3 regions of the Clostridium aromativorans genome follow, and region 3 is predicted to be linked to each of the others. Evidence: riboswitches for the same ligand, from Rfam matches in the RefSeq annotation. Region 3 holds a riboswitch; each other region holds the start of a gene.

Region 1 (3,290 bases), on a different contig from region 3:
TTGAAGAACCTACTTCCGGAAAAATTATTTTCAGAAATCAGGATATTACCAATTTAAGAGGAGAAAAATTGAGGCAGAACAGGAGGAAAATTCAGATGATATTTCAAGATATCTCTGAAACCTTCAATCCCCGGATGAAGGTCCGGGAAACTATAGCTGAGCCTCTTTTGAATTTTAAACTCATAGATAAGCACAGTGCCCGTAAAAAAGCGGCAGAGCTTCTTGAAGCAGTTGGCATGAGTGAAAATTTTGCAGATAGATATCCCCATCAGCTGAGCGGAGGACAGCGGCAGAGAGTGGCAATAGCAAGGGCGGTATCCTTAAAACCTGAAATTATAGTATGTGATGAAGTCACTTCAGCCCTGGATGTTTCCGTACAAAAGCAGGTTCTTTCTCTCCTCGAGGATCTGCAGAGGAAAGAAAAATTGTCCTATATTTTTATCTGTCATGATCTGGCAGTGGTAAAAAATATAAGTCATAGGGTTGTGGTTATGTATCTTGGAAAAATTGTTGAAATTATTGACAGCTGTAAACTCATTTCAAGTGCATGCCATCCTTATACAAAAGCCCTGCTGTCATCCGTGCTGTCTGTTAAAAAAGCTGATAACAGCAGAATAGAAATAATTAAAGATGAGCCGCCAAGTCCTTATTGTCTACCTCCAGGATGCAGTTTCAGCTCCAGGTGTGAAAGATGCAGTGATGTATGTTTGAAAGAAAAGCCTGAATTAAAAGTAATAGGAAAAAGTCATTTAGTGGCTTGTCACTTATTTGATAAATAATGTATAGGCTGCGTACATATTATGAAGAGTTAATGCCTTATGTATATTATGTGGGAGCAGCTGCAGCGGAAGTTGTTGAAAAATCAAAGGCCATGGCAGAAGTGGTGGATGTTCCCTGTTTGGTACGTTCTCCACATGGCAGCGGGGGTTCCTATAATTATGCAGGCTCCTGTGGTATTCCGAGTATTTTGATTGAGAGAGGATGTACAGGTGTCTGGTCAAAAGAAGAAGTGGAATTGGGAAAAGAAGATGTTAGAAATGTGCTGCGTTATCTTAAAATTCTGGAGGGAAAGATCTCTGGGAAAATCTATAAACCTGTAGATGTAGAAAATGTAATTTACAAAAATGCATCACACACGGGATGCTGGTATCCGACAAAAAGGGCAGGAGATACCTTGAAAAAAGGAGAAATATTAGGCTGGATTAAGGATTATTTTGGAAATGTACTGGAAATATGTGTTGCTGAAGCAGATGGAATTCTGCTCTATCAGGTTGTCAGTTTGTCTATTATCAGGGGTGGCCCCATGGTGGCTTACGGAGAGAATGTAGATTGTGGCCAGATAGATAAATGGTGAAAGAAACAAATATTTCGGAATAGTTATTGCTATGATGTCTTTTTCATGTAAGTATTTATGTTCTTGTTTATGCTGGACCAGGAATGTTTGCAGAACATTACTGTGATATTATTTCGTTTTGATTGTTGTTTTACTATTTCAGCCATATTATGCCCTATGTAGTCTATAAGAACCACAACTATATCCGTATTTGATGGAATTTTTATTTTTCTGTCTCCTTTTTTTCTCCCCGTAACATGTACTATTTTATTAAATCCGTTTTCCCTCAATTTGTTTTTTATTTTTTCAATTCTGTCTCCGCCTACCACTAAAATCCCCATCAGACATACCTCCAATTTTTATTTTGTAATATAAAAAAGCTATTTTCCTTTTATAAGAAAAATAGCTTTTGATAGCAGGTTATAGAATTAGTATTTTTCTTATCTTTCAAAGTGACTTAAAACAGTTTAATTCACTTTGCAGGAATTGACACCGATACATCTAAAAATTGATGCCGGTTGTCGGGTTTCAAAGGGCCAGTCCCTCCACCGCTCTTGATAAGAGAACCTTATTAAGTTATATGAGCTTTATTATACTACAATATGATTGATAATGCAAATAAATATTGAAAATAAGTCAGAACCTTTTAAAATTGAATTTTTTCAAAAAGTATTGACTCTGACTCCGCGTCATAGTGCAATATATATGTAGAGATTATTTATATCAACAAAGATTACAGCCGGCAGAGTATTAGACAATAGTGATAGTTCTAAAATCAGATTTTGAGGTGTGGAAATGAGAACAGTAAAACAGGTTTCAGATTTGACGGGAATAAGTGTGCGCGCACTGCATTACTATGATGAGATAGGATTGTTAAAACCAAGTAAAATTACAGAGGCAGGTTACAGGCTTTATGATGACAGGGCTCTTGAAGCTTTACAGCAGATCTTATTTTTTAAGGAGCTTGAATTACCTTTAAAGGAAGTAAAAAAAATCATGACAGAACCAAGCTTTGATAAAATGGAGGCACTAAAAAATCAGAAAAAACTGCTTGTTTTGAAACGCAATAGATTAAACGAATTAATTGGACTTATAAATAAAACGTTGAAGGGAGAAAGCACGATGAGTTTTAAGGAATTTGATATGACCGAATATTATAATGTGTTAGAAGAATTTAAAACAGAAAATAAGACTAAAGTAATTAGGCAGTGGGGAAGCATAGATAAATTTGATGAATTTATTGAAAAAGTTAAAACTAAGGAAAGTGAAATTGCTAAAGACGCTATAAAGCAGTATGGAAGTATAAAAAAATTCACTGAAGCTTTAAAGAAAAATTTAAATAGTGATGCTTTAACTAAAGCAGAACAGATTGATGAGTTTAAGAAAGATTGTCTTTATGACGGGAATCCTAAATTAAAAGAACTATATAAAAAACTTGTATCTGATTTAAGTAAAGATCCTTCTTCGTGGGAAATTCAACGGATTGCTGAAGAAATAACTAATACAGTTAAAAAGGATTATGAAGTTTTTAAAGCTGATATGGGAGATTATTACTGGCACAGTATGGTGCAAATTTATTTGGTATTTCCTAAATGGATAGAAGAAGTTGATAAGAAATATGGAAGCGGTGCGTCTAAATTTATAGGAAAAGCTTTGAAAATTTATTCTGAAAATAATTTGCCTAAAATAGATACATTATATAAAAAGCTTGTATCTGATTTAAGTAGAGATCCTTTTTCAAGAGAGATTCAACAAATTGTTTTTGAAATAGCAAATGAAACCAGGCAAATAAATGAAGCTTTGAAAGTAGATGAAGGAGAAAATTATTTTGGGTATATGGCAGATTTTTATTTATCAAGTCCTGAATTTATAAAAGCAACAGATAAAAGATATGGAAGCGGTGCATCAAAATTTATAGGAAAAGCCCTAAAATTTTATTCTAAAAACAAGTTGAACT
Region 2 (3,290 bases), on a different contig from region 3:
CCCCTGATCTTGAGTATTTATAATGGGGAGATCCAAACCAGCATCAAGCGCCATAGCAAGAAAAGTCCTATTTAATATACATCTTCTTGGAAGTCCATAAGATATATTGCTCACTCCCAATACAGTTTTTACTCCAAATTTTTCTTTTACAAGTTTTACAGCTTTTACCGTTTCCATGACTTCCCTCTGCTGTGCCGAAGCAGTAAGCGTAAGACAGTCAACTATTATATCCTTTTTATTAATTCCATAACAGGCTGCAGTTTTAATTATCTTTTCTGCAATTTTAACTCTTCCCTCCGCACTGTCTGGTATTCCTTTTTCATCTATAGTAAGTGCTATTATACATCCCCCATATTTTTTTACTATTGGGAATACTTTCTCCATGATATTTTTTCTTCCATTAACAGAATTTATTATGGGCTTTCCATTGTATACTCTAGCTCCCGCCTCCAATACACTAGGATTTGGACTATCGATATCTATAGGCAATCGCACTACCTTTTGTATAGCCTTTATAGCTTTTTCCATCATTTTAACTTCATCAATTTCAGGAAGTCCTACATTAAGTCCCAATATATGAGCTCCCTCTTCCTTTTGAGTTACAGCTTCTTTTTCTATATAGCTTACATCTCCACTTTTTAACTGTTTTTTATATATCTCTCTTCCTGTAGGGTTGATCCTTTCACCAATAATCTTTATACCTTCCCCTAAAATTACAGTATTGGTAGAAGAGCAAATTGCAGTATAGTCCTTTTCTTTTATATCAATAGGCTGTATATTTTCAAGGGCACTGACAGTAGCTTTTATAAATTCAGGATCGGTACCACAGCATCCTCCAAAAATTCTAACTCCTTTTTTCGCCATAATAGCCATATTTCTTGAAAATTCTTCTGGTGTTATATCATAGATTGTATTCTTTCCATCATACCTAGGTAATCCCGCATTAGGCTGCACCATAACAGGTATAGATGAATACTCCAATATTTCATCTACAATTCCCTGAAGTTCAGATGGTCCAAGAGAACAATTTACACCAAGTGCATCCACCCCAAGCGCTTCCAATGTAACCACCATTGTTTTGGGATCCGTACCCATAAGAGTTCTGCCGTCCTGCTGAAAAGTCATTGTACAAAACACCGGCAGAGTTGTATTTTCCTTGGCTGCAAGAATAGCTGCTTTGGTTTCATAAAGATCAGACATAGTTTCTATTAAAACCAAATCTGCTCCAGCTTTTTTACCTACAATAACCTGATTTTTAAATAATTTATATGCCGTTTCAAAGCTCAAATTACCTGCTGGCTCCATTATTTGGCCTATTGGACCCAGATCCAGAGCAACTAATTTTCCCATGCAGGCCGCCTCTTCCTTTGCAATTTTCACTCCGGCCGTAATAACATCTTCTATATTATAATTTGAAGAATTGTACTTAAGTTCATTAGCTCCGAAAGTATTGGATATTATTATATCCGCTCCTGCCTCCAGATATCCTCTATGTATTTTTTTTATTATTTCAGCATTGGTCACATTTAGGATCTCTGGAAGTTCTCCAGGTTGAAGACCTGATCTTTGAAGCATGGTTCCCATAGCTCCGTCAAAGAAAATAAATTTTTTATCAAATTTGTCCAATGGATTTCTGAATACCATTTACTCCACCCCTTTTCAAATACAACTTATACTTCTCATATATCTATAATAGACGACTAATTTCTCTTTAACATTATAGTCATAATTATAATACATTTTTTATCATTTAGACATTGATCTATTCGAAGGTCACCACACTTATCCAATTCACAATATATAAAAATCAGCCAGATTTGGTATTTGAATATAGTTGGGACTCTGAATTTTCAATTAATCATATAAAAAAACTGCCTTCCTACAAGAAAGAAAAGCAGCTTATAACTTCATAAAAAGCCAATCCTTCTTATCTTTCAGAATTAATTTCACAGCAGATTCATGTTAACTTTAGATTCTTTTAAAATCAACTATGCTGCAAATAACAAGTTCAATGCTTAAAAACTTTTTTTACATAAACAGCAAAACTTGTTTGATTCTATTCTGCAGGAATTGACACCGATACACAATTGCCGGTTGTCGGATTTCATAGGGCCTGTCCCTCAATCTCTCGTGATAAGAATATTTTAATATTAATACTTAAAATCGAAATTGTCAATTACTTAATACATAAAATTTTTTCATTTTTTTTCATTTTCCCCTTGACAAACCCCCCCATGATCTGTTATGATTTTCTCAATTAAATACGGAACTTCTTATCCAGAGCGGCTGAGGGACTGGCCCTATGATGCCCGGCAACCTGAATGATAACTTTCATTCAACGGTGCTAATTCCAGCAGGTGTATAACCTGAAAGATGAGGAGCATGAGGAAAAATCTTCTTGTATCTCATCTACAAGAAGATTTTTTATTTTGCCAAAATATATAGAAGTTTCGTCCAGAATATTTAATATATTATAAAGAAATATGAGGAGGAAGTAAAAATGAGTGAAGAGAGAAAATTAGGTTTTGAAACATTACAGGTACATGCAGGTCAAGTGCCTGATCCAACAACGGGAGCAAGGGCAGTTCCAATTTATCAGACAACATCTTTTGTATTCAAAGATGCAGATGAAGCTGCAGACTTTTTCCAGCTTAAAAAACCAGGAAACGTTTATGCAAGAATAATGAACCCCACAGAAGATGTATTTGAACAGAGGATAGCAGCTCTTGAAGGTGGAAGTGCAGGTCTTGCTACAGCATCAGGTTTGGCAGCAATATTATATTCTATATTAAACGTGGCAAATGCAGGGGACAACATAGTTTCAGCCAGCACCCTCTACGGTGGAACTTATGAATTGTTCTCAGTAACTTTAAAGAAACTTGGAATCGACGTAACATTTGTAGATCCTGATGATCCTGAAAATATCAGAAAAGCAATCAAGGACAATACAAAAGCAGTCTATGCTGAAACCATAGGAAACCCGAGAATAAATGTACTGGATATAGAAGCAGTGGCAAATATAGCCCATGAAAATAAAATACCACTTATCATAGATAATACTTTTGGTACTCCATACCTGGTAAGACCAATAGAATACGGGGCAGATGTAGTTGTTCACTCTGCAACTAAATTCATAGGTGGACATGGAACTACCATAGGTGGAGTCATAGTTGACGGTGGAAAATTTGACTGGAGAGCAAGTGGTAAATTTCCTGATTTCACTACACCTGATGAGAGCTACAATGGACTTGTATATGCTGATCAAGGTCCTGTGGCATTTGCTACAAAAG
Region 3 (3,290 bases):
ATGGAATAAGCAAATTTGTAATGGGAAATGTTTCAGACAGAGCAAATCCCAGATATTTTCTAGCTTTAGGACTTATAACCTCAGGAGTTGTAAATCTCTTTTTCCCTATTACGTCCAGTATAACCTTGATGTTTATATTGATGTTATTAAATGGATGGTTTCAGGGAATGGGATGGCCTCCCTGCGGAAGGACTATGACCCATTGGTTCTCAGATAGAGAACGTGGAGTGAAAATGTCCATTTGGAACACTGCACACAATGTAGGAGGAGGTACTATAGCAGTTATAGCTATGGTAGGAGTTTCTATTTTCGGAAATTGGAAGGGCGTCTTTTACCTGCCTGCAATTATTGCAATAGTTGGGGGAATATTATTTATTATATTTGCCAGGGACATGCCTCAGTCCGTTGGCCTTCCACCTATAGAAGAGTATAAAAATGATTACCCTGATGTAAATGTAGATGACAGGGAGAGACAGATGACAGGTAAGGAGATACTGTTTAAATATGTTCTGAATAATAAATTTCTCTGGTACATTGCCATAGCAAATATATTTGTATACCTTGTAAGGTATGGAGTTATAAATTGGGTTCCCACTTATTTGAAGGAAGTGAGAAATTTTGATACTAGAAGCTCTTCCATTGCCTTTGCGCTTTTTGAATATGCGGCCATACCTGGAACAATAATAGTGGGCTGGATAAGTGATAAAGTATTTCATGGGAGACGTGCACCTATAGGAATAATATGCATGATAGGTGTAACTATAGCAGTATTTGTATATTGGAAGAGTAGTAACCCAATAGCAATTAACTGTGCTTTGGCATCTATTGGAGCGCTTATATATGGTCCTGTTATGCTTATAGGAGTAAGTGCACTGGATTTGGTACCTAAAAACGCATCGGGAACTGCGGCTGGATTTACAGGTTTATTTGGATATATGGGAGGCGAGGTCCTGGCTGAGGTAGCTATGGGAAGTATAGTGGATAAATTCAGCTGGAATGGAGGATTTATTCTTCTTATGGTATCCTGCATTTTGTCTATAATATTCTTGAGCTTTACCTGGAATGTGCATGACAGGTCAACAGATGATAAACAAACGGCAGCTTCCTAGGTGACATTATTACAAATTAATAACACAAAAATAAAAATTAGTATTGACAAAATACTTTGATAATTGTAATATATAATTGTAATAATTAAATATTGATTCTTATCAAGAGAGGTGGAGGGACTGGCCCTATGATACCCGGCAACCTGAATTTATATTATTCAATGGTGCCAATTCCAGCAGGTTAACCTGAGAGATGAGAAATGAAAGGATATAACTTCCTGTGGTTTCTCCATAGGAAGTTTTTTGACTCTATGAGTAAATTTAATATTTTAGTTGACTAACTAGAAAACTAGAGGTTAAGTTGAACTTATCCGTAAGGATTGAATTCTGCGAATAAGTAAGATTTAATCTTTTTTTAATAGCATAAAGATAAAATCAATATTATAAATATTGCGGCAAATATTAGTGGGAAAGGGGTATGAAAATGAGTGCAATATTAAATGATGCGATGAAATATATAGATCAGTCCCAGAAGGCATATTTTATAACATTGGATAAAACTGATAAAAAATATATTATAAATATAGCTGAATTTATAAATGATTGTACAGATATATATTTTATTGTAGATAAGGATATCGGGAATGTTGAAAATGATTCTATAGTCAATGTTTACTTTCAAAGTAAAATTGAGAAGTATAAGATGTTTAAGAGAATATGTGTTTCTGGAAAATTGACTAAAATAATATATTCTACTGAAATTTATAGAGTATTCAAGGCCTTAGGCGGTAAAAATAAGGGGAAATATATTCGAAATGGAAACTTAAAGAACTATACTGTGTATAAATTGAAAGTAAAATATATGAATTTGTGTGATTATGTCAAATCATCGGAAAAACTGAGAAAAATAATCTAGAACTAAAAATTTCTTATATCTTGTGTTTTAAAAAAAGCAGTGATAAGAGTCAAATTTTGTATGCAATTGTTGAAGTGAAAAAATACTATCCGTTTATAGATGGGTAGTATTTTTTTATTAGTAGTAACGGACGGGTTGCAGCCTTTTAGCTTGTAAATAACCATTATAAATATTATAATAAAATAGATAGAATAAGGGATAGTTTGGAAATGCTATCTCTAATTTTTTGAAGTTTAATCTATGATGAAAGGAAATAAGTATGAGCAAAATATTGGTATTGGCTGAAAAGCCTTCTGTAGGAAGGGATTTGGCTAGGGTACTTAGGTGTAATAGAAAAAACTCGGGCTATCTGGAGGGAGACAGATATGTAGTGACCTGGGCACTCGGGCATTTGGTAACATTGGCGGATCCGGAAGTCTACAGTGAAAAATATAAGAATTGGAACCTGGAAGACCTGCCGATGCTTCCAGAAAAATTAAAGCTGGTAGTTATAAAGCAAAGCGGAAAACAGTTTAATATAGTTAAGGCTCAGATGAATAGAAAGGATATAGGGGAAATAGTAATTGCCACGGATTCTGGAAGGGAAGGAGAACTGGTAGCCAGGTGGATAATAGAAAAGGCCAGAATAAAAAAACCTCTTAAAAGGTTATGGATATCCTCACAGACGGATAAATCCATAATAAATGGATTTAAAAATTTAAAACCTTCTTCTAAATATGATAATCTGTATAGAGCTGCACAGTGCAGGGCAGAAGCGGACTGGGTGGTAGGACTTAACATAACCCGGGCCCTCACTTGCAAATATAATGCACAGCTTACTGCAGGGAGAGTACAGTCTGCAACTCTGGCCATGATAGTTAACAGAGAAAAAGAAATAAATGATTTTAAACCTAAGGATTATTATGAAATCACTGCTAAATCCGATAAGTTTAAATTGAAATGGGTTGATAGAAAAAGCGGCAGGGCAAATATCTTTAATAAAGACAAGGCAGATGGCATTGTAAAGAAAATCAATGGTAAGATTTGTACTGTAGTTGATGTAGTGGAAAATGACAAAAGAAAATTTTCACCGGCCCTGTATGATCTAACTGAACTTCAGAGAGATGCCAACAGGATATTCAACTATTCAGCTAAAGAGACACTTTCAATAATGCAGAGACTTTATGAAAACTATAAGATATTGACTTATCCAAGAACTGATTCCAGGTATATTTCTACAGATGTGTTTGAAACTATACCTGAAAGATTGAAAGCTATTTCATTGGGAAGTTATAAAAAATTTGCAGATCGGATAATGAGTAAAAAAATAAATGCCCATAAAGGGT

What was found. Region 3 has a riboswitch for S-adenosylmethionine ahead of LN736_RS11020 (hypothetical protein). Riboswitches for the same ligand answer to the same signal wherever they lie in the genome.
Region 1: it holds a riboswitch for S-adenosylmethionine, as region 3 does, so the genes downstream of both, LN736_RS10030 (DUF2325 domain-containing protein) here and LN736_RS11020 (hypothetical protein) in region 3, are expected to answer to the same signal.
Region 2: it holds a riboswitch for S-adenosylmethionine, as region 3 does, so the genes downstream of both, LN736_RS16470 (homocysteine S-methyltransferase family protein) here and LN736_RS11020 (hypothetical protein) in region 3, are expected to answer to the same signal.

The regions. Positions count from the first base shown of each region.
Region 1 covers NZ_JAJJPB010000011.1:67,472-70,761, forward strand. The annotation lists gene LN736_RS10020 (ABC transporter ATP-binding protein) at 1-779, shown strand, start outside; gene LN736_RS10025 (succinylglutamate desuccinylase/aspartoacylase family protein) at 812-1,354, shown strand; gene LN736_RS10030 (DUF2325 domain-containing protein) at 1,384-1,674, opposite strand; SAM riboswitch class I at 1,771-1,897, opposite strand; gene LN736_RS10035 (MerR family transcriptional regulator) at 2,129-3,290, shown strand, end outside.
Region 2 covers NZ_JAJJPB010000032.1:7,406-10,695, reverse strand. The annotation lists gene LN736_RS16470 (homocysteine S-methyltransferase family protein) at 1-1,644, opposite strand, end outside; SAM riboswitch class I at 2,055-2,140, opposite strand; SAM riboswitch class I at 2,271-2,380, shown strand; gene LN736_RS16465 (O-acetylhomoserine aminocarboxypropyltransferase/cysteine synthase family protein) at 2,501-3,290, shown strand, end outside.
Region 3 covers NZ_JAJJPB010000013.1:41,465-44,754, forward strand. The annotation lists gene glpT (glycerol-3-phosphate transporter) at 1-1,109, shown strand, start outside; SAM riboswitch class I at 1,206-1,309, shown strand; gene LN736_RS11020 (hypothetical protein) at 1,534-1,965, shown strand; gene LN736_RS11025 (DNA topoisomerase III) at 2,225-3,290, shown strand, end outside.